DNA from 3 places in the Aeromonas sp. TECH754 genome. Region 3 is predicted to be linked to each of the others. Evidence: riboswitches for the same ligand, from Rfam matches in the RefSeq annotation. Region 3 holds a riboswitch; each other region holds the start of a gene.
What was found. Region 3 has a riboswitch for cyclic di-GMP ahead of ACZ9IL_RS13315 (glycosyl hydrolase family 18 protein). Riboswitches for the same ligand answer to the same signal wherever they lie in the genome.

Region 1 (10,258 bases), 2.8 Mb from region 3:
GCCGGACTGGCTCGCGTTCCGCGATCTGAGCCTGGGTGCCTGGTGCATCTTCCTGAGCCTGTTGCTGAACCTGATGGGCTATGTGGCTGGCTCGCTTTTGTCGCAGGCGGCGGTGAGCGAGCGGTTGCAGGCGGCGAACTTCGTCGGCAAGCCGAGCCGGGATCTGGCGGCGCTCTATCAGGCGCGAGTCTCGGTCAAGGAGCTGGAGATGCTGGCGGCCCGCTTCGTCGGCTCGAGCCGGGTCAAGCGCGCCTTCGGCCGTTTCGCCGGTGAGCGCGGTGGCACCCTGGCGCCCCAGATGCAGGCATCGGCCGAGCTGATTGCCCACACCGAACGGCTGCTGGCCGGGGTGTTCGGCGCCTCGTCCGCCCGGTTGGTGCTGGCCTCTGCCCTGCAGGGACGCAACATGCAGCTCGAGGAGATCGCCACCATAGTGGACGAGGCCTCGGACGTGTTCCGCTTCAACCGGGGGCTGCTGCAGGGAGCCATCGAACACATGGGGCAGGGGATCTCGGTGGTGGACAGGGAGCTCAAGCTGGTGGCCTGGAACCGGCGCTACATCGAACTGTTCCACTATCCGCCCGGCCTCATCCAGGTGGGGCGCTCCATCGAGGAGATCATCCGCTACAACGCCGAGCAGGGGCTGTGTGGTCCGGGCGAGCTGGAGGCGCATGTGGCCCGGCGGGTCGCCTTCATGCAGCGCGGCAGCCCCCACGTCTCGGCGCGGGAGCGGCCGGATGGCCGGGTGATCGAGATGCAGGGCAATCCCATGCCGGCGGGGGGCTTCGTGATGACCTTCACCGACATCACCCCGTTCAGGGCGGCGGAGCGGGTGCTGCGGGAGGCCAACGAACACCTGGAGGCGCGGGTGGCCGAGCGCACCCACGAGCTGTCCGAGCTCAACCGCCAGCTGTTGCTGGTGAACCAGCAGGTGGAGCGTGCCAATCACTCCAAGAGCCGTTTCCTGGCGGCGGTGAGTCACGATCTGACCCAGCCCTTGAATGCAGCCAAGCTGTTCACCTCCTCCCTGCTGGAGATGCTGCCCCAGAGCGGGGAAGAGGCGGCGGAGCAAATCCGTATCGCCCGCCACATCGACGACGCCCTGGGGGCGACCGAGGATCTCATCACCGACTTGCTCGACATCTCGCGGCTCGAGGCGGGCAAGTTCAAGGCCAGGAAACTCGATTTCGCCCTGCGGGACGTGCTGAGCAACCTCAAGGCGGAGTTCGGGGTGCTGGCCCAGGCGGGGGAGATCCAGTTTTCGGTGGTGGATAGCCGGCTCGCGGTTTACAGCGATGTGCGCCTGCTTAGGCGGGTGCTGCAGAACTTCCTCACCAATGCGTTTCGCTACAACCCGGGGGGCCGGGTGCTGCTCGGTTGCCGCCGGCTGGGGGACAAGGTGCGCATTGAGGTGTGGGACAACGGCCCCGGCATCCCCCTCGACAAGCAGGAGACCATCTTCGACGAGTTCTCCCGCCTCGATCACTCCCGCACCGCCAGGGAGCAGGGGCTGGGGCTCGGGCTCGCCATCGCTCGCGGCATCTCCCAAGTGCTGGGTCACCCGCTATCCCTGCGCAGTTGGCCGGATGCGGGCTCGGTGTTTTCCATCACCCTCAACCTCGCAACCCGGCCCGTGATGCTGAGCCAGATGGCGGCCCCCATGGTGCGGGACAGCCAGCTGGAGGGGGTCAGGATCCTCTGCATCGACAACGAGGAGGACATTCTCACCGCCATGCACTCCCTGTTGGGGCGCTGGGGCTGCGAGGTGAAGTGCGCCCAGAGCCTGGCGCAGGCGCAGGCGCTCATCGGTGACGGCTTCCAGCCCCGGCTGGTACTGTCGGATTATCACCTTGACGACGGCAAGACCGGGCTGCAGGCGCTGCACATGATCCGGCTGGCCCACGGCAATGGCATCGGCGGCATCATCATCAGTGCGGATCGCAAGAGCGATCTGCAGGCGCAGATCCGCGAGCACGGCTTCGGTTACGTCAGCAAGCCGGTCAAGCCGCTCAAGCTGCGGGCGCTGATGAACAGCTTGTTGCTGCCAATACAGTGATATGCATCACAGAATTAATCTTTGACCGATGATTTCAGCCAGGGTCCAGAAGCTGGAGTAAGTCGACCCACCCCTGAGATTGGCGACAACATATGTGCATGTTCGCTGAAAATCAGGAAAAGCGAGTCCCATTCACTGTCATTTTTACTAGGTAGCGCCTCTTCCGACTCCTCCTCTATAGTCGTCCGGCGATTATTTTTGTCGCAAATCAAGTTGTGAAAAAGGCAAACCGGATGAAAGTCCGGGACGCAAAGCCTCCGGTCTAAGGGTCAGCAGTACCTAAGATAGCGGGGTCGCCACGGGTTGTATCGTCCATGGGCCAAGCCATGGTTGCGATGTTGTCTGCGTCACCTGTCGGGTTGCGTTGCCTTTTTCGTTGTTCATTCCAATAACGAAATAAGGAAATTCAATAATGTTAAGTCCAAGACTGTCCCTGTTGGCACTGTTGGTCGGGGGGCTTTGTACTACCTCCGCCTTTGCGGCTGCCCCCGGCAAACCCGTCATTGCTTCGGGTCCCACCAAGTTCGCCATCGTCGAAGTCAATCAGTCTGCCACAGCCTACAACCAGCTGGTGACCGTTCATGCAGACGGTGCCTCGGTCAGCGTGAGCTGGAACCTCTGGTCCGGTGATGCCGGGCAGACCGCCAAGGTGCTGCTCGATGGCAAGGAGGTCTGGTCAGGTCCCGCCTCTGCCGCAGGTACCGCGACCTTCAAGGTGACCAAGGGGGGTCGCTACCAGATGCAGGTGGCCCTGTGCAACGCCGATGGTTGTACTCTCTCCGATGCAAAAGAGATCATGGTGGCCGACACAGACGGCAGCCACCTGGAGCCGCTCAAGGCGCCGTTGCAGGAGAACAACAAGCCCTACATCAACAAGTCGGGCAAGGTGGTTGGCACCTACTACGTGGAGTGGGGCGTCTATGGTCGCAAGTTCACCGTGGACAAGATCCCGGCCCAGAACCTGACCCACATCCTCTACGGTTTTACCCCCATCTGTGGGGGGGATGGCATCAACGACAGCCTCAAGGAGATTGCGGGCAGCTTCGAGGCATTGCAGCGCTCCTGCGCCGGCCGGGAGGATTTCAAGGTCTCCATCCACGATCCCTGGGCGGCGATCCAGATGCCACAGGGCAACCTCAGCGCCTGGGATGAGCCCTACAAGGGCAACTTCGGCAACCTTATGGCGCTCAAGCAGGCGAATCCGGATCTGAAGATCCTGCCCTCCGTGGGCGGTTGGACGCTCTCCGACCCCTTCTATTTCCTCGGAGACAAGGGCAAACGTGACACCTTTGTCGCCTCGGTGAAGGAGTTCCTGCAAACCTGGAAATTCTTCGATGGCGTGGACATCGACTGGGAGTTCCCGGGAGGCCAGGGTGCCAACCCCGGCCTCGGCCATCCCTCCGATGGGGCCACCTATGTGACGCTGATGAAAGAGCTGCGTGCCATGCTCGACGAGCTGGAGGCCGAGACCGGTCGCCAGTATGAGCTGACCTCCGCCATCGGTGCGGGTGATGACAAGATCGAGGATGTGGATTACCAGGCTGCCCAGCAGTACATGGACAACATCTTCATCATGACTTACGACTTCAACGGCGCCTGGACCAACACCGAACTGGGGCATCAGACCAACCTGTTCGAGGCGAGCTGGGATCCCAATACCCGCTACACCACCGACAAGGCCGTCAAGGCAATGCTGGCCCAGGGAGTTGAACCCGGCAAGCTGGTGGTTGGCACGGCCATGTATGGCCGTGGCTGGACCGGCGTTAGCAACTATCAGGGCAACAACCCCTTCACCGGTACCGCTACTGGCCCCATCAAGGGCACCTGGGAAAATGGCGTGGTGGATTACCGCGACATCGTCAACAACCGCATGGGCAGCGACTGGGCCAAGGGCTATGACGAGGTGGCCGAGGCTCCCTACCTGTTCAAGGCCGCGACCGGTGATCTCATCACTTATGACAACGATCGTTCGGTCAAGGCCAAGGGCCAGTATGTGCTGGCAAACCAGCTCGGCGGCCTGTTCTCCTGGGAGATCGATGCCGATAACGGCGACATCCTCAATGCCATGCACGAGGGTCTGGGCCACGGGGAGGGCACCACGCCACCAACCAACAAGCCGCCGGTGGCCAATGCCGGCAGCGATCTGAATGTCACTGGCCCGGCCGAGGTGGTCCTCAACGGTGCCGCCTCCCACGATCCGGAAAGTGGCGTGCTGAGCTACAGCTGGAAGCAGGTCTCGGGTCCTCAGGTCAGCCTGGTCGATGCCACTCAGGCCAAGGCTCGGGTGGTACTCGATGCCGTCAGTACCGACATCAACCTGGTGTTCGAGCTGACCGTCACCGATGACCACAACCTCTCGGCCAAGGATCAGGTGGTGGTGACCAACAAGGCACCGCAGCCAAACCTGCCCCCCGTAGTGACAGTGCCGGCCACCGCCAGTGTCGAGTCGGGCAAGCAGGTAACCATCAAGGCCACGGCGTCCGATCCGAACGGTGATGCCCTGACCTACCAGTGGAGCCTGCCTGCGGGTCTCGTTGCGACCGGCCAGAACAGTGCGACCCTGGTGGTCACAGGCCCAAGTGTGACCAGCGACACCCTCTATGATCTGACGCTGACCGTGACCGACGGGGCGCTGGACGCCAGTGCGGCTACTCGTCTGACCGTCAAGCCAGCCAGCACGGGTGGCGGCTGTGAGGCAACCGATCCGGATGCGGCCAACTATCCGGCCTGGAACGCCAGCACCGTCTACAACTCGCCTAACAAGGTGAGCCACAGCCAGCTGGTGTGGCAGGCCAAGTACTGGACCCAGGGCAACGAGCCGAGCCAGACCGCGGATCAGTGGGCTCTGGTGAGCGATGTCGAATTTGGCTGGAGTGCCGAGGTCGCCTACAACGGCAACGATGAAACCAACCATAACGATCGCCGCTGGAAGGCCCAGTACTGGACTCAGGGCGATGAGCCCGGCAAGAGCAATGTCTGGGTCGATATAGGGGCAGCCAGCTGCAACTGATTGCCATCACAGGTGAAATGGGGCCGAGGTGCCCCATTTTTTTGGATGATGTCTCTTCACGGCTGCGCCATATCGCCATGCATGGCGCAGCCCTGAGGCTAGATAACAAGGATGATAAAAATGAAACAACGTAGTATGAACAACCCGAGCTGGCCACGCCGCTCCCTGGTGGCACTGGCCATCCTGGGACTGGCCCCGCTGGCGATGGCCCAGCAGAGCAGCACCACGGGGGAGTTTCGCAAGGACAACAGCGAACCCAAGGTCTATAGCCAGGAGGGGCTGGTCGATAACTTCGCCCAAACGCTGCCGGTGGGCGCGACCTTCGCCCCGTTGCTGACCGCCTGGGATGCCCAGGATGGCGATCTGACCGCCCGTCTCACTCAGGCGAGCGGGGTCAATACTCAGCAGCCGGGTCACTATGTGGCCCAATATCAGGTCAAGGACGATGGCCTGCCGATGGTGGATGGATTCCTGGGGTGGTACGGCTCCACCACCACCTTCTCACTGCCGGTGACTGTCTATGATCCGGCGGTTGAGCAGCCCGAAAACAACGTCCAACTGGGGGCGCTCTGGCAGGAGGAGGTCGTCAAGGATTCCAGCATATTGACGGCGATAGGACAGCAACTGAGCCGCAGCTTCCAGATCGATGGTGCGTCGCTGCCCCTGCTGGATGACAGGGTGGAGCTCACCGCCTTTAAACTCGCAGAGAGCAAGTGGGGGGGTGACAGCCGCCAGTTTATCCTGGTCCTGACCGATCCCGAGAGCGACACCCCAATCCTCGAGGAGCCTGCCGCCTATGTCGATGGGCAATTCACCCTCTCCAAACCCGTCTCGCTGCAAGTCGATAAAGAGTATCGCTTCACCCTGCGTTATCTCGCAGGCATACAACCACAGGGCTTTAGAAGCAATCAGGATGGCGAAGCTTGGCTGGTGGGGGTAGGTCAGCAGACGCAGGCGATCTATCCCTATGCCCAGGTGCTGGCCGATCCCGCCAACCAATTGGCATACGACCCCGGCCTGAGCCGCCCGCTCAAAGAGAAGCTGCTGAGCAGCCAGGGTGGCCAGGAGGTGCTCTATATCCAGAAGCTCGCCGCCGCCGACTCGCAGGATCTGACCTATGTCATCGCCGACCCGACGCTGGCCACCCTGCAAATGCAGGCCGGCGCACAGCAGGACAGGCTGCTGCTGAGTGGCCTGAAGGCGGGGGAAACCAATCTGGAGATCCGTGCCAACGGCAAGACGGTCGATCAGGTGCGGCTGCTCGTGACCACCCCCAAAGAGGTGACCCTCTCCTACAGCTATATCGCCTACCCCGGTGAGGTCAAGACCCACCTGTGGGACGATGGCCCACTGATCCAGAGCGAGCTTACCCGTCGTTACGCCCCCTACAACATCCAGCTCAAGTGGGTGGATAACGGTGTGCTGATCCATGAGTGGGACAAGAGCGGCAATGGCGAAGCCAGTCGTACCGAACAGCAAGCCCCGCTCAAGGATGGCTGGCTTCCTCATGCGAGCCAGGTCTTCTCCAACCTCTATGTCATCAGGAACTACAAGGATGCGTCCCGAGAGTGCAGTGCGTCGGGCAGTGGCTCGTCCATCGGCATGGGAGGCACCGATGCGCCGCCGCGTATCGGTTATCGCGGTGCCTGTCCCGGCAACTTCACCGAACTGGGTCAGGGGCTGACCCTGGCCCACGAGCTGGGTCATAACCTGGGATTGCTGCATACGCTCAGCACCGACAGCTACCGTGCCAGCAACCTCATGACCTCGGGTCGCAAGGAAGGCGTCTTCTTCGCGTACCAGTGGCGGACTATCCACCAGACCCTTAACGCACGCCTCGCCGCGGGCGATCAGGGGGTGCGTGTGAGCGATGACCGGGAGCCGGCTCCCGTGCCCCCGCTCAACCAACCACCGCTGGCCAATGCCGGTAGCGATCTGAATGTCACAGGCCCGGCCTCGATGGTGCTCGATGGCAGCGCCTCCCGCGATCCGGAAGGGCAGCCACTGCGTTATCAATGGCGTCAACTGAGTGGTACACCACTCAGCCTCGCCGCTGCCAACGAGGCGCAGATCAGGATCGATGTGCCCGCCACCCAGCAAGAGAGTCAGCTGGAGTTCGAGCTGACGGTGACCGATGAGCAGGGCGTGCAGGCGACAGACAAGGTGCTGGTTCACAACGGCGCCATGCCGGTCAATCAGGCGCCGGTTATCCGCCTCCCCGCCACCTTCTCCGCCAAGGCGGGGGAGTCGCTGACCATCAGCGCGCAAGGATCGGATCCCGATGGCGATGCCCTGACTTATCAGTGGCAGGTGCCAGCCGGTGTGGTGGCCAGCGGCCAGCACTCCGCCAGCCTGAGCATCACGGCGCCCGAGGTGGCCACCGAGCAGGGTTATGACCTGACCGTGACCGTCACCGACGGCGGGCTGGACAGCCAGGCGAGCACCCGCCTCACCGTGCAGCCTGCATCTGCGACGGCCTGTGCCAGCACGGATCCCGAGGCGGCCAAGTACCCCGCCTGGCAGGCGAGCAAAACCTACGTCGGCAAGGCGTTGGTGAGCCACAAGCAGCTGGTTTGGGAGGCCAAGTATTGGACTCAGGGCAACGAGCCAGGACCGACCGCCGAGCAGTGGAAGCTGCTCAGCCAGGTACAGCTGGGCTGGAATGCCGGCGTCGCCTACAACGGGGGTGAGACCACCGCCTATAACGGCCGCAAGTGGAAGGCTCAGTACTGGACCAGGGGCGATGAGCCCGGCAAGGCCGCAGTCTGGGTCGATCAGGGGGTCGCAAGCTGTCACTGACGAGCCATCAGGGATAGGGTCAAGCGATGCGCCACCCCCTGCCCCGGCAACGCCACCGAACTGGGTCAGTCGTTGGCCCTGGCCCATGAGCTGGGCCACAACCTGGGACTGTGGCACACGGGCAACGCGGATCCCTATCGCAACAGCAACCTCATGACCGCCGGTCGCAAGGAGAGGATCTTCCTTGCATACCAGTGGCGGCCGATCCACCAGACCCTGAGCAGCCGCATCGACGCGGGGGATCCCGGGGTGAGCGAGGGAACGGCGCAGCGCTAAACCGCCGGAGTACGGCTGGCATGCTGTACTCCGGCATCGACAATCAACCTCTTCATGGGCGCGGGAGCGAGGAGCCGGCGCCCGCTTTATCAGGCTTGCAACAGGGTATCTGGAGATGCCCAACACGATGAGGATCATCACAATGAAAAAAACGCACCTGGCCACGCTTGTCATGGCCACGTTGGCGAGCGGCCCCTTGCTGGCCACCGTTCAGGCTCCCACTCCGTTACCGTTCAATACCCAGACACCGATCAACGATCTGCAAGGCTCGCTGGCGGCCCAGATACAGTTTGCCCAGAGCCAGATCCTGCCGGCACGGGTGGCCGAGGGGGACAACCAGCCCCGGCTCACGGCCCAGCGCAAGAGCCTGCTGCTGGTCAGACCCTTGCAAGCCGACAGCGCTGTGCCGATGCAGGTGAGGGTGCAAGACAGCGCGGGGCAAACCTTGGGGACGCTGGCCCTCAATCCGCCAGATCAGCTCCCGAAAACCGCCTATTACCTCGATGGATCGCCGGAGGAGGGGGTCGATTTCACGCCGGGTGCCGGGACCACCAATGTCATTCGCAGCAGCAGTGAACTGGCCCGGTTGAGCGATCCGGCCGCCGCCTTCCTGCGCGAACGGCTGCAGCAGCACGCCCTGGTCGCGATCCAGACCGCCGATGGTCAGTGGGTCAGAGACATTCAGCTGCCGAGCGGCGCCGGCCTGGAAGGCAAGATGGTGCGCACCAGCTCCAATGCCGGTTACAACTCGACGGTGCGCTACAGCGACCGGCAGGTGACGCTCTCCCGCGGCCAGAGCCTGCAGTTCAAGTTCGTCGATGGCCAGTGGATCCGCGACGGGGAGCTTGAGAACAATGGCTTGCGTTATGCGACCGACGCCTGGAGCACCGTGCTGCCGGCAGACTGGATCCGGCCCGGCATCAGCCTGTTGTTCAGTCAGGGGGCCCTCAGTGGTGAACTGACGGCGCTCAAGGTCGGCGCCCCGAGCGAGCTGCTCATTCACACCATCGACCTCGGCATGCTCACCAGCCCCCGCGGCGAGTTCGACTTCGCCGGGGATCCCGAGGCCCATCGCGAATACTTCCAGACGGTGCCCACCAGCCGGCTGATCGTCAGCCAGTATGCGCCCCTGTCGCTGGCGGAGGTGATGCTGCCGGACGGTACCCTGCTCACCGACTTTGACCCGAGCCAGGGCGGCTGGCATGAGGGCACCATGCGCCAGCGCATCGGCAAGGAGCTGATCTCCCTTGGCATCGACAATGCAAACTACGGCATCAACAGCACCGCCGGCGAGGGGGAGAACAGCCATCCCTACGTGGTGGCCCAGCTGGCGGCCCACAACAGCCGCGGCAAGTATGCCAACGGCATCCAGGTGCACGGCGGCTCCGGCGGCGGTGGCATCGTCACCCTCGATGATTCTCTTGGCAACGAGTTCAGCCACGAGGTGGGCCACAACTATGGTCTGGGGCACTACGTCGGCGGCTTCGCCGGCTCGGTGCACCACAGCGCGGAGGCGGTCAATTCGACCTGGGGCTGGGACGGGGATCGCAACCGCTTCATCCCCAGCTTCGGCGTCAACCGCAGCGGTCAGAGCGCCTGTCTCGATGGCCAGTGCCAGGCCCCTTTCGAGGGCCATCCATTCGGCTTCGATGCCATGGCCGGCGGCGCGCCTCTCTCCAGCTTCAACCGTTTCACCCTCTATACGCCCAACTCGGCCGCCATCATTCAGCGCTTCCTCGAGAGCAAAGCGGTGTTTGATGCCGCGTCGCCGACCGGTTTTAGCAAATGGAATGACGCGACCGCCGCCATGGAGCCCTATCAGCACAGGGTCAATCTGGCCGAGCAAGTCAGCGCCCCGGTCAGCGATCTGGGCGAGTTGAAACTGGCGGCGCTGCTGGCGGAATACGATCTGGTCAAGATCGCCATGTGGGACGGCAACTGGGCGCGCAACATCCAGCTGCCGTCGGCGTCGGCGGCGAACCGTGGTCGGATCGTCTCTCTGGATCACGGGGCCGCCTACAACAGCACCCTGTTCATCAATGGCCAGCAGATCACCGTCTCCCGCGGCTTCAAGAAGAGCTACACCTCGGACGGCAACCGCTGGAACGAAGGGCCGC
Region 2 (10,258 bases), 240 kb from region 3:
CCACTCTCTGGTGGCGAGCGAGCGCCATGATATGGGATCGCCGTCAATACTCAATATATCCAGAGAAACATATCTGAAGCCAGCCCCACGAAGGGGATAGGACCCCTCCCCACCCGTCCCATCAATTGACAATGGAAACAGTTATATAGCAGCACAGCGTGGCTGGCACTCCCCGTCAGGATCGGCGAAGATGCCCCCTTTGCCCTCCTCCAGGATCCCGTCCATGCGACCACTGCGCCTGTTCTTGCGCCTGTTCTTGCTCTTGCTCCCCGCCCTGCTGTGGCTGCCTAAGACGCTGGCCGCCCCTCTTCAGTTGCAAAGCGAAACGCTGAGTTATCGCATCGACCCCGACACCCTGGCCATCTCGGTCAACGGGGTGCAGGTCAGCGCGGGGCAAGGCGCCCGTCAAGTCGATCGGCTGCAACAGGATGAGCATCAGGCCAGCTGGTATTGGCCGGCCCAGGAGACCCGGGTCGAGGCACGGCTGGACGGGGAGGACCTGCTGTTGACCCTGATCAGCAGCGGCCCCCGCCAACTGAACTGGTACAGCCTGCCGAAAAACCAGACCCACCTCTCCATGGCCTTTGGGGAGGGCAGCCGCTTCTCGGTGCGTGACGGCGACTGGCTCGGCTACATCGGGGACGAGCTGAGCGAGCTCGATACCCACCATGATCTCAAGCTGCCCCTCTGGAGCCAGGATGCGGGCAAGCGAACCTACAGCTGGATCCTGCAGAGCCCCTACGACAACAAGCTCAGCTTCAGCCGCAAAGGAGGACGCCTGCAGCTTGCCGCCAGCCACGGGTTCAACCACTTCAATCCAGCGCCGCTGGAGGTACGTCTGAGCGTGGGGGATGACTGGTTGGCCGGGGCGCGCCGCTACCGGGAGTGGCTGCAGGCCGAAGGGGCCTGGCAGTCCCTCGCCGACAAGTTTGCCCGCATCCCGGCCGGTCGGCGGCTGATCGGCGCCAGCCACCTCTATCTCTGGGGGGACGAGCTGCTGGACCGGCAGGACGTGACCGATTGGCCCGGCCTGCAGGCCAAACTCAGCCAGAAGCCGGAGTGGCTGAAAAGCTTCAATGACGAGGAGCGCGAGGCGCTGGCAACCCCCAGTCCCCAACCGTGGCAACAGACGCTGATCATGGCAGGCCTCAACCGGCTGATTGAACAGCAACTGCCGCTGCCAGCCCAGCAGAGCCCCGCCGTTCAGAGCAAGGTGCTGGCCCTGCGCCAGCAGTGGATCAAGAGCCTCCTCGGTCAGCAGCTGGTGGCCCGGGAGCGCTGGGGCCAGGGCCTGTCACTGCCGGTCATAGAGGCACTGCAACAGGCGGGGCTGCGCAAGCTCTGGCTCGGCACCCCACAGTGGACGGCGGCCCTGCAACAGGATCAGGCCCTCGCCGCCGCCAAGCGCCTGGGTTATCTGGTGGGCAGTTATGACTCCTACGACACCGCCATCGCCCCCGGCGACAACGACCGCTGGCTCACCGCCCAGATCCCGCCGGAGCTTGGCAAGCGCTGCGCCATCGTCGAGGCAGATGGCAAGCCCAGACCTGGCTTTGGCGGCGAGGGGGTCTACCTCAACCCCGGTTGCACCCTGCCCTACGCCAAGAGCCGCATGAGCGAGCTGGCCAAGGCCAGCGGCATCAACAGCCTGTTTCTCGACGTCGATGGTACCGCCATGGCCTCCAGCGACTACAGCCCGGCCCACCAGCAAGGCAGCGCTGCCATGGTCGCCGCCCGCAACGCCCGCATGAGCTGGGTCGGGGAACGGCTCGGGCTGGTGCTGGGCTCGGAAGACGGCAACGCCCTCACCAGCAAACCGCTGATGTTTGCCCACGGTGTCCAGAGCTGGGGCTTCGGCTGGACCGATGCCGCCATGCGCAAGCAGGCCAAGTCCCCCTACTACCTCGGCAAATGGTGGCCCGACGAGGCCCCCCAGATCTTCTTCCAGCCCGCCCGGCTCAAGCCGCGCTACCTGAAGACGGTGTTCAACCCGGCGGACAGGCTGCCGCTCTACCAGGCGGTGTTCCACGACTCGGTGATCAACAGCCACCACTGGCTGCTGGACAACCTCAAGTTCCCCGCCATCCGGGAGGAGCGAGCCCTGCTCGGCCTGCTCTACAACACCCCGCCCCTGCTCAACCTGAGCCGCAGCACCTTAGGCAGTCGTTTGCCGGAGCTGGTCAGGCTGAGCGAGCAGTTTGCCCCCCTGCACGAGGCGCTGTGGGACAAGGCGCTGGTGGGATTCCGCTGGCGGGACGGGGCGGGCCGGGTGCAGGAGACCCGCTTCTCCGACGGCAGCCGGCTGGTGGCGAACTTCGGCAAGAGCACCATCCTGATCGACGGCCACAAGCTGCCGGGCCAGCAGCTGCTGGTGGCCCTCAAGGACAAGCCCGTCACCTTGTTGAAGATCTGAGCGCCCCAAAATGAAAGAGCCCTGCCAGTGGGCAGGGCTCTTCGTTTGCAGGACGGGACTCAGACTGCCACAACGGGCTCAGCCCCATGGTGGCGCCGGATCCAGGCCTCGAAATCCGCCAGCATGCGCCCTTCGGACTCGCTGTTGTCGGCGATCAGCTCGGCGCCGTGCACCACCCGGATCCGGGCGTTGAGCGGGGTGCCGTCACCGGCGAGAGGACGCTGATGCGCCGCCGCCATGCAGGCCGACGCCGTGGCCCAGGCCTCGGCCACACTCTGGTTGCAGGCGCGGGCCAGGGGGCCGGCGCTGAAGCCCTCACCGGTAAGGCTCTGCAACGTCTGATCGTGGGTCATGCCGTTGCCAGGTCCCCAGTAATGGGCGGCCAGATCCGGGCCGATACGCGGGTTGTCGGTGAGGTAGCCGTCCCGGCGCAAGAAGTAAGCGCGGGTCTGCTCGACCGCCATCAGCGCCAGCAGGTAGCCGTGATAGGCGCAGGCCGACTCCTGATTGAGCAGGTGCGGGATGGCCAGCAGCGGGCGCGGGCTCTCAACCCCCAGGATCTTGCGCTCCCACTGGCGAGCCAGCGCCAGCACCGCGGCCGGGGTGCGCTCGCTGTCACTCATGGCGTAGAGATCCCGCTCGAAGTAGGCTACCAGCGCGATCTGCCGCTCGTTGAAGGCGCGGAACGGCTGACGGGCTTCGATCATGGCCTGGATCAGGGTGTCCGGGATCGTTTCGCCAGCGGCGTTGCGGGCGTAGCGCTTGAGCCAGTCCGCATCGTCCAGCAGGCTGTCGCAGAACATGGACTGGGTCTCGGCATAGGCCATGGAGGTGGGGGGAAACTCCTGGGAGAAGCAGGGGGCGTTACCGGTGACGTTGGCGAAGTGGGCGGCATGGCCGCCTTCGTGGAACAGGGTGTTGAGACCGCTCCAGCCGCTACCGATCTGGGCCGGATCGGCCAGGCTGGTGAAGTTGACCACCGCGGGCACCCACTGCCCCTCCTGCCAGAAGCTCGGCACCGGGCCGTGGCAGAAGCCGTTCTCGTATTTCCCCTCCCGGGTCAGCAGATCCAGGGTCAGGGTCGCGTCCCGATACTGGATGCCGAGCCGGCGGAAGCTCTCGACCCAATCTTTCAGCGCCCGCGAAAACGGCACATAGGGATCGAGCTGGCGGGTCACGTCGCCGCTCACGCTGTAGCGCAGGTTGTGGGGCAAGAGCGCCGCTTCCCCCTTGGCAGCCTTCAGCTCGGCCAGGCTCTGGTGCAGGCGCTGTTCGGTGCGGGCGATGAAGTCATCGAGTATGCCGAACAGCTGCTCCGGGCTCATCTGCTCGTTCTTGTGCACCTTGTAATCGAAATAGTCCCGATAACCCATGGCACGGGCAAAGCGGTTGCGCAGCGCGACTATCGCCAGGTAGCCGTTGTCGACCACCCACTGCTCCAGGGCATGGAACATGGCAACTGCGCTCTGGCGTACCGGCTCGCTCGCACTGGCGGCCAGCGCCGTGCTGGCGGCAGGCAGACTGCCGGTCACCGGCTGACCCTGCTCATCGAGCAGGCTGAGCTTGAGCTCCTTGCGGCGGGCGAACAGCTCCGCCTCGGCGGCCACCAGTTCGTCCATCAGGGCGGCGGCGGCCGGATCCTCGATCACGTTGCACTCGAAGAAGGCGATCCAGCCTGCCAGGCCGTGCTTGAGCTCGGTCTCTTCGGCCAGGGCCTGCATCTCACGCAGCACCGGCAGCCGGGCCGGGTTGGCGCAGAACGTCTTGTAGGCCTGCTCGGCGGCGGTGAAGCCGACCTGATCGTCGCTGGTGCCCATGTAGGTGGACCAAAACAGATCCTCCTTGCGCCTGTGTACCTGCAGGTAGTCGGCGTTGAGCTGGTTCAAGTAATTCCTGGCGATGGAAGTCATAAGGTCCCTCTTGTTGTCGGTGGCGTCTGATCCGCCTTGCCTTGTGATGATGCCCGGCCGTGACCAGGCAAGCGTGCGCCGGGGTGCGCCTGATCACGCTACCAAAAGCCGCTGTCTATGTCTGTAGCACCGGGATCCGGTCTGCACCCACCCGAGCCAGGCCCTGCCCATGGGGTCTCTTTATTGACTGCAAATGATGCATTGATTTTGCATGTTAATTAAGCAAGAAGCCGTCATACAGCCAAAGCGGTCTATCAAATAGACATTTAAAAACAAAAAGTTAAGTATTGGCTCTACTCCGACGAGGTCAAGCTGTAAAGATTTACACTTAATAATTTAATCAAAATAAGACATGATGGCAGCGCGTCGTCAAACGCGACGCAATGACCCTTTATGTAGTCATTTGGCAAACTGGTTGAAAGGCCAGGACGCAAAGCCTCCGGTCTAAAGACGTCTCGTCCAGGATAGCGGGGTTGCAGCATCGTGTTTCGGGGAAAACCCCAGCCAACTTGACTGCCCACATCTGTCGAACAGAGGAATGTATGGCAGCAAAAACTCAACTCAATCACCTCGCGGCGGCGCTCGCGCTGCTGGCCAGCGGCGGCGTACTCGCCCATGGCTACATCAACCAACCGGAGGCGCGCAACTACCTGTGCAAGACCGGTGGCAACAGCCAGTGTGGCGCCGTCCAGTGGGAGCCCCAGAGCCTGGAGGCACCGTCCGGCTTCCCCAATGGTGGTCCCGCCGACGGCCAGATCGCCTCGGCCGGTCACCCGCAGTTCGCCGAGCTCGACGTTCAGACCAGCGATCGCTGGACCAAGCGTCCGGTGCAGGGGGGCCCCTTCGCCATCAGCTGGAGCTTCACCGCCAACCACGTGACCCGCAACTGGCGTTACTACCTCACCAAGCAGGATTGGAACCCGAACCAGCCGCTGACCCGGGACTCCTTCGATCTGACCCCCTTCTGCGTCATCGACGGGGGCATGGTGCAACCACCCAAGCAGGTCACCCACAATTGCACCCTGCCGGCCCGCACCGGTTATCAGGTGATCCTGGGGGTCTGGGAGGTGGGTGATACCGCCAACAGCTTCTACAACCTGATCGATGCCAAGTTCGATGGTGGCACCCAGCCGCCGCTGACCTGGAGCCAGGGCGGAACCATCTATCCCTCCATCGATCTGGTGGCTGGTGACAAGGCCAAGACCCGGGTGTTCGACGCCAACGGCGAGCGCACCGATCTGCAGACGGTGCTGACCATAGGCTCCTCCGAGCAGGGCCAGAAGAACAACTGGGCCCACGATCTGGCAGCCAAGATCAACACAGAGCAGAGCCAGATCCGCGCCGGCCAGCAGGGAACAGATGGCCAGTTCAACCCGGTTTACGGGCAGAACCCCATCTACCTGAAGGCTGGCAGCAACCTGCAACGGGTCGAGGTCCAGCTCGAGCAGCAGCAGCCTCCAGTGAACGACAGCATCAGCGTGAGCGGTCTGGAGAGCGAATACCTGCTCGACAACGGCAAGGTCACCCTGAACTTCAGCGTCACGGCCCAGGGGGATCTCGCGGTCACCAACACCCTGTATGACCATGGCGGTGCCGCCAAGGGACAGACCAGTGCCGACATCAAGGACAGCAGCCAGAGCTTCACCATGGCGGTCAGCGGCCTGAGCGCGGGTCACCATCAGCTGGTGATCGAAGGCAAGCCGAAGGCGGGTGGCGCCTCACTGCAGCAGACCCTGGATCTGATGTTCAAGGATCCGGCCAGCGGCGGCGACTACCAGTACAGCTTCCCGGAAGGGTTGAAGTCCTATGTGGCCGGCACCAAGGTGCTGCAACCCAAGAACGGCAAGGTATACCAGTGCAAGCCCTACCCCTACAGCGGTTGGTGCAGCATCTGGTCGAGCACGGCCACCCAGTATGAGCCCGGCGTGGGATCCAACTGGCAGGATGCCTGGACCCTGGTGAACTGAGCCCGCAACTCCTGAGCAGAAGAGGCCCGAGCGGCCTCTTTTTTTTGCCTGTTATCCGAGATCCCGCTGTCTTTGGCAGCGCGAGCTCCCCTGTCGGACAAACAATATGACGAAAAACTACTATGACCCCCTGAGTCGCCTGCTGCACTGGCTGATGGCCGTCGTCATTCTCTACGCCACCCTGGCGGGCTACCTGATGCACCTGGTGATCGACAGCCACCCCCGGCTGTTTCAGTTTCTGTCGGTGCTGAACATGTCGATGGCGACCCTAATCACCCCGCTCTTCCTGCTGCGCTGGGGCTGGCAGCACCTGAGAACGCCACTGCCCGAGAGTGAGGCCGGGCACTACCATGGCTGGGTCAAGCTGGCCCATGCCCTGCTCTATGGGCTGATGTTCGTCGTGCTGCTGAGCGGCTTCCTGATGCTGGAGCAGGATTACGCCCTGTTCTGGCTCTATCCGATCACCAACCCCATCGACAGCCCCGAGATCAACGCCTTCTTCTTTCGCGTGCACCGCCTCGGTTGCCTGTCGCTGGCGGCGCTGGTCCTGCTGCACCTGGCCGCCGCTCTGTATCACCACAGGAAAGGGGATCGCACCCTGTACCGCATGCTGGGACCCCACACCGGCAAATAAACCACCGGCGCTTGATAGCCGATACAGGTGCGCCAGCCATCGGCAGATAAACAAACAGGGAGCCATGGGCTCCCTGTTCTCTCATCTCGCGGCAGGCATCAGATCTGGTAATCGAGTTGCGGTTCGTTGCCCATGGCCCGCGCCTGGATATCCGCCAGCGCCAGCTCGGGGTTGCAGAGCTGGATGAACTGCCAGGCGAAGTTGTGCTGGAACTGCCCCTGCTTGAGGCCGATCCAGGCGGTGTGCGGTGCAAACAGCCGGCTGCCGTCTAGCTGCACCAGCCCCTTGTCGCGCTGGGGGTCGAACGCCATGTCCGCCAGGATGCCGACCCCCATCTCCAGCTCGACATAGGTCTTGATGACGTCCGAATCCTGGGCGGTCAGCAGGATCTGCGGCGCTATCCCCGCCTCGGCGAAAGCCTCATCGACCCGTGCCCGACCGGTCAGCCCGGATTGGTAGGTGACGATGGGCCAGTGGGCCAGCGCCGCCAGGGTCAGATCCCGCTCGGCGGTGAGCGGATGCTGCTCGGGCACCACTATGTTGTGGTGCCAGCGGTAATAGGGAAAAGCCACCACCCCTTCGCTGCGATCAAGCTGCTCGCTGCTGATGCCGATGTCCACCTCGCCGGTCTGCACCAACCGCACTATCTCCTCGGGACTGCCCTGGCGCAGCTCCAGCTGCACCAGTGGAAACTGCTCGCGAAACGCCTTCACCACCCGTGGCAAGGCGTAGCGCGCCTGGGTGTGAGTGGTCGCTACCAGCAGCCGGCCCGAGTCGCGGTTCGCGAAGGTGCTGGCCAATTTACGGATATTGTTGGCATCCCCCAGGATGCGCTCGGCGATCACCAGCAGCTCCTTGCCCGGCTCCGTCATGCCGAGCAGCCGCTTGCCGTAACGGATGAACAACTCGATGCCGAGCTCTTCTTCCAGCTCGCGAATGTGGCGACTGACCCCGGATTGGGAGGTAAACAGAGCGTTGGCGACCTCGGTCAGGTTGTAGTCCCGCCGGGCCGCCTCACGAATAATGCGTAGTTGCTGAAAATTCATGTCATCGCCTCCTGCGCTGACCAACCGCGTGGGACGGACCCCGCAGCCTTGTTATCTGTCTGGCCGGTTGCCCGGCCGCAAGCCTGATACCCATGGGATGAGAGAGCGGATCCCCCGTCTGCGCTTGTTGAGGATCTGCCGCGGCAAGTCGTCGGCAGCATCCTCAACCGGTTCTCAGATCTGGTAGTCCGGGTAGAGCTGGGCCTGTCTGGCCACCAAGCGCACGCTCTGCCCCGGCGTCAGGGCACGGGCGGCCTCCTTGCTCAACTCGGCCTCGAAGTGCGCTCCCTGAGTGTCACCGATACCGCGCAGCTCGACCCGGATCCGCGGCCCCATGGGCAGCAGTCGGGTGATGGTGGCGCTGATGCCGCCGGTCGCATCCGCCGGCAGAATATCCAGCTCGTGGGGGCGAACATAGGCGATGGCCGCACTGCCCTTGGCCAGATGGGAAATCGCAGGTGCCCCCAGTGACTGCTCGCCGATGCCGAGCCCCTGCTCCGCCACCCGGCCACGGAACAGGTTTACGCTGCCGAGGAAGCTGTGCACGAAGGAGCTGGCCGGCTGGTCATAGACCTCGGCCGGGGTACCTATCTGCTCGACCCGACCGGCGTTCATCAGCACGACCCGATCCGCGACCTCCAGCGCCTCCTCCTGATCGTGAGTCACGAACAGGCTGGTGACGTGCAACTCGTCGTGCAATTCGCGCAGCCAGCGGCGCAGCTCCTTGCGCACCTGGGCATCGAGGGCGCCGAACGGCTCGTCCAGCAACAGCACCTTGGGCTGCACCGCCAGGGCACGGGCCAGGGCGACCCGTTGACGCTGACCGCCGGAGAGCTGGGTCGGGTAGCGCCCGGCCACGTGACTGAGCTGCACCAGATCCAGCAGCTCCTTGACCCGGGCGCGGATGGCGTTTTCAGCGGGGCGCTCGCTGCGCGGCTTGACCCGCAGGCCGAACGCCACGTTCTCGAACACCGTCATGTGGCGGAACAGGGCATAGTGCTGGAACACGAAGCCGACGTTGCGTTCACGCACGTGCAGTGCCGAGGCATCTTCCCCGCGGATGATGACGCTGCCGCTGTCGGCCTGCTCCAGCCCGGCGATGATCCGCAGCAGCGTGGTCTTGCCGCAACCGGACGGGCCCAGCAGCGCGACCAGCTCACCGTCATGAAAGTCGAGGTTGATATCGGCAAGGGCCGCGTACTGATTAAAATGCTTGTTGAGTTGTTGAACCTGAATGCTCATGGCTGCCTCGTTGAAACGGTTAAATCAGTGAGATTTAGTGGGCTGACCACGCAGCCGGGCCAACAGGGTTTCCCCCAGAAGAGTGAAGATCCCGAACAGGGCCAGCAGGCTGGCTACCGCGAAGGCGGCACCGGTCTGGTACTCGTTGTAGAGGATCTCGATGTGCAGCGGCAGCGTATTGGTCTGGCCGCGAATGTGGCCTGATACCACGGAGACGGCGCCAAACTCCCCTACCGCCCGGGCGGTACAAAGCAGCACGCCATACATCAGGCTCCAGCGAATGCCGGGCAAGGTCACCCGCCAGAACATCTGCAAGCCGCTCGCCCCCAGCATGATGGCGGCTTCTTCCTCTTCCGGCCCGCGCGCTTCCATCTGCGGCAACAGCTCACGCACCACGAAGGGCACGGTAATGAAGGTGGTCGCGAGGATGATGCCCGGGGTGGCAAAGATGATCTTGATGTCGTGCTCGCTCAACCAGTCGCCGAACCAGCCGCGACTGCCAAACATCAGCACGAACATCAGCCCCGCGATCACCGGGGACACCGAGAACGGCAGATCGATGATGGTGATCAGCAGTTGCCTACCCGGGAAACGGAAGCGGGCGATGGCCCAGGCCGCCGCCAGACCGAACAGCAGGTTGAGCGGCACCGAGCAGAGCGTCACCAGGGCGGTGAGGCCGAGGGCGCTCAGGGCATCCGGCTCGCTGATGGCGTGCCAGAAGAAGGCCAATCCCGGGCTCAGCGCCTGGATAAACACGGTCGCCAGCGGCAGCAACAACAGGGCGGCGAACCAGCCGAGACCCAGGCTGATGAGCAGCCACTTGACCCAGACCGGCTCACGGGTGACCGGCTGGTGCTGCACCACTGTGCTTGCCTGCGGAGCCGTTTCGACCATCAAGGTAGATGCGTTCATCTCCTGCCCCCTCCGATGCGAGTCCAGCTCCAGGCCTGTGACACTTGGCCGATTAGCAACAGCATCGTGCTGCTGCGCAGTTCAGGAATGGCAGTGGCAAATGCATTCATATCCTACTTCCCCCGATGCGGGCC
Region 3 (10,258 bases):
CATGGCACCACCACCGCCGCCCTTGCTCTCCTCCTGCAACTTGAGATCGACGATGATGGGATCGTGATCCGAGGCGCTGAACGGGTTGTCAGACTTGATCATGTCGCCGGTGAAGCCACGGCCGTACTCGAACAGGTTGCTCTCGTAGGAGTTGATGTGCCAGTCGGCGACCGCGATCACCCGCTTGGCCAGCGCCGGGTTGGCGAGGGCGTAGTCCAGGGTACCGAGTTCGGCCTCATAGCTGTAGGAGATGGCCTTCTCCTGATTGAATTTGACGTTCAAGTCCACCAGGCCATAGCTCTTGCTCACCTCCTGACCGATACGCTCGTAGGACTGCTCGCCGAGGAAGGTGTGGGAGGCGGCGCGGATCTTGCGATCACTGCTGGCCGGCGCGTAGTCGGTCAGCACCCGGATCGGGTCTTCCTTGGCGTAGGAGTTGAAGTCCCCCACCAGCAGCACCTGGCCCGGCAGCTTGTTTACCGCCTCGCCCAGTACCTTGGCGGCACTGACCCGGAACTCGGTGCACTTGCCCTGCAGATCGGCGGGTTCGGTCTTGCCATCCCCGTTTTCAAAGCAGCCGGAGCCCTTGGATTTCAGGTGGTTGACCACCAGGGTGAGCGGCTCGTTGCCACCTGTCACGGTGAAGCTCTGCACCAGAGAGTCACGCTGGCTGGCGGTCTTGGCGACGCCACCGGTGATGTAGCGCTGCTCCGGTAGCGGGATCACGCTGGCATCCCCGCTCGGGGTCAGCTTGGCCGGACGGTAGATCATGGCCACCATGATGGCGTCGCCACCGAAGAAGCGCTCCTGACCGAGCAGGGCCTTGGGCAGGCTGACGAAGGCGTAGTGCTGGCTGACGTCTTTTTGCTGGGCGTTGAGACTCGCGACCAGATCGCTGATGGCGGAGTGTTCGTCGAAGCCGTTGTTCTCCATCTCCATCAGGCCGAGGAGGTCTGCGTCCATCTCGGTGATGGCGTTCACTATCTTGGTACGCTGCTGCTGGAAGTCAGTCAGATCCTTGGCGCCGCGGTTGCAGCCCTTGGCGCTGTCCGCATCCGCCTGATCCACGCAGAGCACGTTGAGGGCGCCGCCCACGCTGGAGTGGCTGGTGAAGTAGTTGAGCACGTTGAAGCTGCCGATGCGCAAGTCGGTGCCGGCGGTGCGGGCCGGTGCGCGCTGGCGATCGTTCTCGTCGGTACGCAGCAGATCGCCGACCGTGATGGTCTGCTCCTTCGGCACGATCAGCCGGTATTCGTCATAGCTGTAACCTACCAGGGCATCCAGGTTGACCGGCGCATCGCCGACGCGCAGATAGCCCTGCTCCGGCTCCCAGGCTGGCAGCCAGGGCAGCTTGCCGTCGGCGGCCTTGAAGTCGGATTCGAGGAACACCCGGTTGCCGGCATTGGCCTGTGCCAGTGCCTTGGCTTGCTCGCTGCCCGCCACATGCAGCTGGGTCGGCTTCATCAGCGGTGCCTGGTGGGAGAGCACCAGGTTGTTGCGCCTGGCGGCGTAGTCGTAGCTGAAGTTGCGGCTGATCTTGAGGCCGCTGCTTTCATCGAGCCGTACCCGCATCCCCTCGTGGCGCTCCAGCGCCCGGGCCAGGGTTTCTCCCTCCAGCACCCGCAGCGGTACGGCGGCAGGGGCCGCGCCCTGTGCCAGCACCTGCAGACGCGCAGCGCTGCCGTCGAAGACGGGTTTGAGCTGGGTGTAGCCGTAATACTCCGCCACCTTGGCTTCCAGACAGACTACGGTGCCCGGCTTGAGGTCCGGGTACTTGGTCGCGAAGTTCTTGTCGCTGAGGAAGACGAAGATGCCGTCCGAGGTCTGGGGGTTGCCATCTCCCTGCACATCCTGCAGGTAGAAGCCCTTGTTCAGGCTCTCGCCGAGGGCGCTGACCACCGCCTTGACCGAGACCGTCTGGGTGCTTTCGAACAGATCGTCCGGGATGAGCGGGCTCTTGTCGCCACTGCCTTGAATGGCGGGGATGGGGGTGAGGGCATTGTCGGCCGGACAGCTGAAGCCGGCGGCGTAGACAGAGGGGGACGCAAGGGCGAGCCCCACGGCCAGCGACAGCAGGGTAGGTGTTCCTTTCATGGGTAATCCTTTTTTATTTTTGCCAGTGTTTCCATAGCCTTGGCGCCTTGACCAAGGGCGCGCATTGTCACATTTCTGGCAGTTCATACCAGTGAGCCAACGCACATTATTGGGAGACAAAGGAGGCCTATTTCATTTATTTGATCTGGCTAACAAGTTGAAATTAATGACTAATTTGTCATTTGTTGCGAGTCGAAATACTGTGATCCCGCTGGCGTTTACATATTTCTCTTCGAGAACAAAGATTGAGCATCTGCGACTTGCTTCCTATACTCGCCCTGTTCCTCACGGAACCCAGGTAAAGGGCAAACCGGCAATGATGCCGGGACGCAAAGCCTCCGATCTGCCCCGCAGGGACAGATAGCGGGGTTTCCCCGGGTGACATGAGGGTATGTGGCCCGTCCATGGCCTGTTGTCGACCCTTTCTCGCCTGTTGCTGCCGCCTTTTGCCCGGTTTTAAAAGCCAAGACAAAACAAGGAAGATAAAACAATGCAACAGACCTTCAGGCCCAGCAGGCTCGCCATGCTGGTTGCCCTCGCGGCCATGCCCGCCTGGGCGCAAGCCGCTTATCCCGCCTATCAGGCTGGCACCGCCTACCAGGCTGGCGATGTCGTCAGCAACGTTGGCAACCTCTACGAATGCAAGGAATTCCCCTATTCCGGCTGGTGTGGCGCCTCGCCCTACCACTATGCTCCCGGCGTGGGCGCAGTCTGGGCCGATGCCTGGAAACCCTTCAGCGACGGTGGCACCGCGCCAGCCCTTGGGCTCGCCATCAGCTCGCCCGCGGTTGGTAGCGCTTTCAACGAAGGCGCCCCGGTGGCCCTGGCGGTGAGCCTGAGCGGCAACAGCAGCGCGCTGACCCGGGTCGAGTATCTGATCGACGGGGTTCAGGTGGCGGTGAGCAGCGCGGCGCCCTGGTCGGCGAGCTGGACCGCCAGCGGGGTCAGCGCCCATCAGCTCAAGTCCCGCGGGCTGGACAAGGACGGCAAGCTGCTGAGCGAGGCCGATGCGGCTTTCAGCGTCAGTGCCGTGGTGGCGCCAGAGGCACCCAAGGTCAGCATCGCGAGTCCGGCCGCCGGGGCCAAGCTGACCCTGGGCCGCGCCGCCACCGTGACGGCCAATGTGACCGATGCCAACAACGACGTGGCCAAGGTCGAGCTCTATGTGAATGGCCAGAAGGTCGGTGAAGACAGCAGCGCCCCCTGGCAGTTGAGCTGGACACCGCAGAACAGGGGCCTGGCCGGCCTCAAACTGGTGTCCACCGATAAAGCCAATCTGGTCGGCGAATCGAGCCAGGTCGATGTACAGGTGGAAGAAGCCGCCTTGCCACCCACCGGTGGCAACCTCTCCTGCGACATTCGTCAGGTCTACCGCGCCGACGGCAGCGAGTGCATGGGGGATGACCATGCCCGCCGGGTCATCGGCTACTTCACCTCCTGGCGTACCGGCAAGAACGGCCTGCCTTCCTATCTGGTGAACGACATTCCCTGGGACAAGATCACCCACATCAACTACGCGTTCGCCGGGGTGGACGAGCAGAGCCATCTGATCAAGGTGGACGACTCTGCCACCAAGATGACCTGGGAGGGGGTAGCGGGCGCCGAGATGGATCCCGAGTTCGCTTATCAGGGCCACTTCAACCTGCTGTCGAAGTACAAGAAGCAGTATCCGGACGTGAAGACGCTGATCTCGGTGGGCGGCTGGGCCGATACCCGTGGCTTCTACACCGCCACCACCAAGGGGGATTGCTCGGTCAACACCGCCGGCATCAACGCCTTTGCCGACTCGGCGGTGGGCTTCATCCGCCAGTACGGCTTCGATGGGGTGGACGTGGACTATGAGTACCCCACCTCCATGAAGGATGCGGGCAACCCCAACGACTTCCCGCTCTCCAACCAGTGCCGGGCCAAGCTGTTTGCCAACTACGAAGTCTTGATGAAGACCCTGCGTTCGCGGCTCGACAGTGCCGGTACCGAGGATGGTCGCAAGTACATGCTGACGATCGCCTCGCCGGCGTCGGCCTATCTGCTGCGTGGCATGGAGAACTTCCAGGTCACCCAGTATCTGGATTACGTCAACCTGATGACCTATGACTTCCACGGTGCCTGGAACAACTTCGTGGCCCACAACGCCGCGCTGTTCGACAACAAGGCGGATCCCGAGCTGGCCCAGTGGGGGGTCTACAGCCAGGCCCAGTACGGTGCCATCGGCTATCTGAACTCGGCCTGGGCAGCGCACTACTTCCGTGGCGCCCTGGCGGCCGGCAAGATCAACATAGGGGTGCCCTATTACACCCGTGGCTGGCAAGGCGTCACCGGCGGTACCCATGGTCTCAACGGCAAGGCAGCCCTGCCGAGCCAGAGCAACTGCCAGCCGGGCACCGGTGGCAGCACCATCCCCTGCGGCAACGGGGCTGTCGGCATCGACAACATCTGGCACGATCTGGACAAGAACGGCAAGGAAGTCGGCGCCGGTGCCGTGCCCATGTGGCACGCCAAGAACCTGGAGCACGCGGCCAGCCTCGGCATCACTACCCTGCCGAGCTATGGCACGGCCTGGGGCCTGGATCCCAACGATCCGGCTGACGTGATCCAGGGCCAGTACGTGCGTTACTACGACGACAAGGCGCAGGCGCCCTGGCTGTGGAACGAGCAGAAGAAGGTGTTCCTCTCCACCGAAGATGAAGAGTCCATGGGCAAGAAGCTGGACTACATCGTCAACCGGGGTCTGGGGGGCGTGATGTTCTGGGAAATGGCGGGGGACTATGCGTTCGACCCGGCCAAGAACGAGTATGTGATGGGTAGCACCTTGACCAGCCTGGCGTACGACAAGTTCAGCAAGGCGAGCAAGGCGAACCTGAAACAGAACGATCTGCCGGCACCGGCGGCCCAGCTCGACATCGGTGTGAGCCTCTCCGGCTTCAAGGAAGGGGATTCGAACTACCCGATCAACCCCACGCTGAAACTGACGAATAAATCCACCCAGACCATCCCGGGCGGGACCCGCATCGAGTTCCTGGTACCCACTTCCACCTCTGACACCATCACGGATCAGAGTGGCATGGGCCTCAAGGTGGTCGAGAGCGGCGGCAACCAGAACTCGGACGGCATTGCCAACGAGAAGGACTTCCACAAGGTGGCCATGACGCTGCCGACCTGGAAGGCCTGGGCGCCGGGCTCCGACGTTGAAGTGGCCATGACCTACTACCTGCCGGCAGCGGGCGTACCGAGCGGCGTGCGCCTGATTGTCGGCAGCCAGACCATAGGTCTCAAGGCTGATTTCCCGGCCCTGGCCGAGGCGGTCGTGGGTACGGGCGGGGGTGATGGCGGTACCGGTGGCACCACCTGCAGCAGCCAGAACGTCAACCCGGCGAGCTATCCGGCCTATCCGAGCTGGCCTCAGGGCGATCACGCCAATGCCAACGATCGCGTGACCAATGGCAAGGCGGTGTGGCAGGCAAACTGGTGGACCAGCAGCGAACCCAAGGCGGGTGACGGCAGCTGGAAGCTGGTGTGCAGCTACTGATATGACGAAACGGCATCTTTCTGATGCCTCGTAGAGACGATAAATCCGGAGCCTGGCTCCGGATTTTTTTATGGGTAAATAGCGTGATAAACGGCCATAAAAAAGACCGCTCCGGAGAGCGGCCAATGTGCCACCAAGGCAACTGGTGGGGCAAGGCCCCTTGTGTCGTGGAGGCAGGGCAGGGGCTCTCCCTGCTGGGCCGTCACTGGGTGATGGCGCCACCTTGTTGTTCCTTCAAGAAGTTGATCCAGGGGGAGGCGCGGCCACTGACGTTGTCGTTTTGAGCCGCCTGACTGAAGGCGGAGAGGGCCTCCTTCGGTTTTTGCTGCTCGAAATAGGCCACCCCGGTCAGGAACTTCAGATCGGCGCGCTGTTCACCGTTGGCATTGGCTGCGGGTTTGGCGGCCAGCGCCACCAGATCCTGATAGCGTTTGCTCTGGATCATCATGCGCGCCATCTTCAGCTGCAGCTCGGCATCCGGGGCCAGCTTGTAGGACTTGGCCAGGGTATCGATGGCCGGATCCAGCTCCTTGGCCTGATGCCAGTAGTTGGCCAGCGTCTTGTAGTTGGCCGCGTTGCTCGCTATGGTCCCCTCCTTCATGGACTTCTCCATCACCCGGGCGGCGCGATGGGGAATACCGGCGAAGGCCAGGTAGTTGGCCAGTCGCTGCAGCTCGTTGGCCTCGGTCAGCATGCCGAGGTTATAAGCTCCCTCCAGCGCCGCCAGCGCCTTGGCGTCGTTGCCCGCCTGCATGTGCATGGCGGAGAGCTGGGTCCAGTACTTCTTCTTCTCCGGATACCTGTCGATGAGGGCGGTCAGCACCTCGGTCGCTGGCTTGTACTGTTTCAACTCGTAGTGCGCCGCCATCTTGAGCAGGTACCAGGATTCGGGCGCCTTGCCCCCTGACAGCTTGATGGCCTGATCCACCGCCGGTATGGCTTCCCGGTACTGCTTGAGCTGTACATGGGCGTTGGCCAACGTGATGTAGGCGTGGGGGGTGGGTTTCTCATCCTTGCCAAGGCTCGCGAACCACTGGTTCATGGTGCTGATGGAGGCCTTGAAGTTGCCCTCCGCCATGTAGAGCTGGGCCAGGTTGTAGCGCACCTGCTGGGCCACCGGTTGCGGCAGGCCGCCGGTGGCGATGGCATCAGCGAAGTACTTGGTCGCCTGGCTGTATTTCTCCTGCTGGGCGGCCGCGAAGCCCAGGGTCTGCAGTATCACCCCCTTGTCATAGACTCGCTCGCCTGCGCCAGACAGCGCCTCTTGCAGCTTGGCATTGGCCTCGCCGTATTTCTTCTCTGTGATCAACGCCTGGGCCTTGTTGACCGCGCGGTAGGCGCGATCGGACAGGGCGGGTTGCTCGGCGGCCCAACTGGCGGTGCTAAGCAGCACCGCCATGGCGACCGGGGCGAGGATCAGGCTACGTAACTTTTTCATCGCCACCTTCCTTAGTTGACCGCAAACTCGATCTCTTGCTGCATGCGGGATGCCTGCGGCCTGCCATCGACCATGGCCGGTTTGAACGTCCATTTGGCGATGGTCTTGCGCGCTTCCTTGCCGAGGTCATAGCTGCGCGGATCCTCTTTCACGATCCGCACGTCGCTGACGGTGCCGCGCTCGGTGACGGTGAACTCCACCACCACCTTGCCGCTCGCCAGCCCCGCCAGGGCCGCCTTGCGGGGCATCATGGGCTCGAAGGTCGCCATGGGAATGGCACCGTTGTTGCCCCCCATGCCACCACCACCGCCACCCGTGCTGTAGGCACCGAGGGCGTTGCCACCGCCGATGTTGACCGGGATGTCGAGTTTGGGCATGTCCATGGACGAGCTCTCCATCTGCGGCCTGTCCGTGCTGGCCACTTCCATCTCCGGAGGGGGAGGCGGCCGGTTCGGGGGCGGCGGCTTGGGCAGTTCCCGTTGTTTCTCTTGCAGGGTCTCCTGGGGTTTGAGGCGAATGAAGTCCGTCATGGTGACGTCTTCTCTCTCCGTCAACTCCCGGTGATCCGGCGTGATGAGTTTGTTCATTCCCAGAAACAGGAAGAACACCACCACACAGGAGACCGTTATCGCTATCAGGTATCTCATGGTGCTCGCTCCGGCATCAGCTGCTCTTGCTCGCCGCGATGGAGATGTTCTGGACACCGGCCATGCGGATCTGATCCATGACCTGGACCACCAGACCCGAGCGGGATTCGGTATCGGCCTGGATCACCACGGCACTCTCCGGGTTCTCCGCCCGCAGCCGCTCGATGTTGGCACGCACGGCGCCCACTTCGACGGATCGCTTGTCGACCCAGACCTGGCCGTTCTCGCGGACCGCAACCATGATGTTCCCCTTCTTCACCGTCTCCGCCGTGCTGGCGCTCGGGCGGTTGATCTCTACCCCGGACTCCTTGACGAACGAGGTGGTGACGATGAAGAAGATCAGCATGATGAACACTATGTCCAGCATGGGGGTCAAATCGATGGCCGCCTCATCAGCACCGCTATCGCTGTGACGTTTTCTCATGGCAAAAACTCCTTGTTTAACTGTGGCCAGACGGTGTGCCGTCTGGCGCATGCATCCTGCATCAGCCGTGTTTCAGGTTATCTTCCAGCCTCTCGACCGCCAGCTTGGCTTTGTGGTCGAGCTGGTTGACAAAAAACAGGCCGGAAAGGGCGGCAATCATGCCCGCCATGGTCGGTACCGTCGCCTTGGAGATGCCCGAAGCCATCGCTCTGGGGGAGCCGGTGCCGGTGATGGCAAGGGTGTCGAACACCTGCACCATGCCCACCACGGTACCGAGCAGACCCATCAGCGGACAGAGGGCGATCAGCACCTTGATGACCGGCATCCCCTTGTCCACGGCCATGGCAACCCTTGAGACCAGCTCGCGCCGGATCTGCTTGGCCGACCAGGAGAGGTGGTCGCTGCGGGCCAGCCAGGTCGCCTTGGTCTGCTTCACCTGTTTGGGATAGACGGTCATGAAGTAGAACCAGCGCTCCAGCAACAGGGCCCACATCATCAGGGTCAGGAAGAACAGGGCGACCAGTACATCGCCCCCCAATCCCAGAAACCGGCGGACCGACTCGACTTCTTCAATCAACCAGAACCACATGGATGACTCCTTAGGCTGCGGCCTTGGCGGCGTGCAGATTTTCCTGATAGCGGGCGACGAAACCGGCGCTCTGCTCTTCCAGGATCTGGATGAGACGGCGGCTCTGGGTCTGCACTATGGTGTAGAGGAACAGCATGGGCACGGCGACCACCAGACCTTGCATGGTGGTGACCAGGGCCTCGGAGATGCCGCCCGCCATCAGCTTGGGATCCCCGGTGCCGAACAGGGTGATGGCCTGGAAGGTGGCTATCATCCCCACCACGGTACCCAGCAGACCCAGCAGCGGCGCGACCGAGGCGATCAGCTTGATGAGGCTGATGCCCTTCTCGAACTTGGGCACGTTGCGCAGGATGATCTCGTCGAGCTTGGATTCCAGATCCTCTATGTTGTCACCGCGGTGGGACTGATAGGCCCCCAGCATCTCGCCGATGGGGTTGCCCTTGACGATTTGCTCGGATTTCAGCTGCTTGCGCATGGAGCTGCCGATCATCGACAGACGCAGGCCGCAGAAGATGGCCAGCAGGGTACCCAGTACACCGAGCACCATGATGACGTAGCCCACTTCCCCCCCCTGATCGATACGCTCCTTCAGGGTCGGGGACTGGACCAGCAGGGAGAGGATCACGCCACGGGACGGGTCGATGAAGATGGGCTCGACGGTGCCATTGCCCTGCTCAAACTTGGCCACTGGCTCCAGCACGCTGTTGTCGGGCTGGCGTGGCAGCTGTTCGAACTTGCCGGTCTCCGGTACGAAGGTGAGGTACTTGCCCTCGGAGACGGTGTTGAACTCGCCTATCTGGGTCACCGTCTTCTCGGCCTGGTTGCCCTCGCCGTAGACCACGGTGGCCGGGATCTGGCTCACCTTGCCACCGTCCACCATGCGGCCGAGGGTGGTGGTCCAGAAGGCGGTCAGGTCGTCGCTGGAGGGGAGCTCCTTGCTCTCCGCCAGGCGGGTCAGCAGTGTCGTCTGCTCAGGGTGTTCGACCCGGCGGGCGGAGGCGTTGAAGATCCCCTTGAACTCGCCGGCGAACTGGCGCAGCACGCCGAACATCTCGCCCATGTTGCCGGAGCGCTGACGCAGGGTCTCGGTCAGCTCGGTGAGCTGCTTGTCGTTGGCATCGAAGGTGGCCTTGAGCTGTTCGCCCTTGGCGGTCTCGGCGGCCAGCTCCGCCTTGGCCTTGGCCAGCAGGGCCCCTTGCTCGTTCTTGTCAGCCAGGAAGCGGGCCTCCCGCTCCTTGTTGAGCTGGGATTCGCTCAGGTTGGACGCCTTGACCTGGCTCAGCAGGGCATTGAGGTCCACCGGTTTCTCGGTGGCGGTCACCGGCAGGATGATCAGGGTGGTTCCCGCGATCAGGGAGGCAATGGCGAGTTTGATTCCTTTCATGATGCTTTCTCCGCAGTTTGAACCGGCAGCTTGATGAGCGCGGGTGGCGCCTGCTTCTTGGCGATACGCAAGCCCTGTTCTACTGCACTGCGATACTTCTGGGGCAGTTCTTCCCATTGACGGGTCTGCTTGTTCCACATGCCGGTCTCGTTGCCA

Region 1: linked by a shared signal. The riboswitch ahead of ACZ9IL_RS00495 (glycosyl hydrolase family 18 protein) and the one ahead of ACZ9IL_RS13315 (glycosyl hydrolase family 18 protein) in region 3 are both predicted to bind cyclic di-GMP.
Region 2: linked by a shared signal. The riboswitch ahead of gbpA (N-acetylglucosamine-binding protein GbpA) and the one ahead of ACZ9IL_RS13315 (glycosyl hydrolase family 18 protein) in region 3 are both predicted to bind cyclic di-GMP.

The regions. Positions count from the first base shown of each region.
Region 1 is NZ_JBWBRA010000001.1:113,246-123,503, forward strand. Features, by position in the region: gene ACZ9IL_RS00490 (hybrid sensor histidine kinase/response regulator) at 1-2,056, shown strand, start outside; cyclic di-GMP riboswitch class I at 2,270-2,357, shown strand; gene ACZ9IL_RS00495 (glycosyl hydrolase family 18 protein) at 2,469-5,066, shown strand; gene ACZ9IL_RS00500 (PKD domain-containing protein) at 5,187-7,865, shown strand; gene ACZ9IL_RS00505 (hypothetical protein) at 7,938-8,141, shown strand; gene ACZ9IL_RS00510 (M66 family metalloprotease) at 8,284-10,258, shown strand, end outside.
Region 2 is NZ_JBWBRA010000001.1:3,204,230-3,214,487, forward strand. Features, by position in the region: gene ACZ9IL_RS14420 (glycoside hydrolase) at 224-2,413, shown strand; gene ACZ9IL_RS14425 (M3 family metallopeptidase) at 2,473-4,323, opposite strand; cyclic di-GMP riboswitch class I at 4,719-4,804, shown strand; gene gbpA (N-acetylglucosamine-binding protein GbpA) at 4,866-6,290, shown strand; gene ACZ9IL_RS14435 (cytochrome b) at 6,397-6,924, shown strand; gene cbl (HTH-type transcriptional regulator Cbl) at 7,023-7,970, opposite strand; gene ACZ9IL_RS14445 (sulfate/molybdate ABC transporter ATP-binding protein) at 8,145-9,212, opposite strand; gene cysW (sulfate ABC transporter permease subunit CysW) at 9,237-10,124, opposite strand; gene cysT (sulfate ABC transporter permease subunit CysT) at 10,231-10,258, opposite strand, start outside.
Region 3 is NZ_JBWBRA010000001.1:2,961,753-2,972,010, reverse strand. Features, by position in the region: gene ACZ9IL_RS13320 (ExeM/NucH family extracellular endonuclease) at 1-2,094, opposite strand, end outside; cyclic di-GMP riboswitch class I at 2,389-2,471, shown strand; gene ACZ9IL_RS13315 (glycosyl hydrolase family 18 protein) at 2,585-5,620, shown strand; gene ACZ9IL_RS13310 (tetratricopeptide repeat protein) at 5,823-7,058, opposite strand; gene ACZ9IL_RS13305 (energy transducer TonB) at 7,070-7,705, opposite strand; gene ACZ9IL_RS13300 (ExbD/TolR family protein) at 7,722-8,129, opposite strand; gene ACZ9IL_RS13295 (MotA/TolQ/ExbB proton channel family protein) at 8,191-8,718, opposite strand; gene ACZ9IL_RS13290 (MotA/TolQ/ExbB proton channel family protein) at 8,729-10,102, opposite strand; gene ACZ9IL_RS13285 (DUF3450 domain-containing protein) at 10,099-10,258, opposite strand, start outside.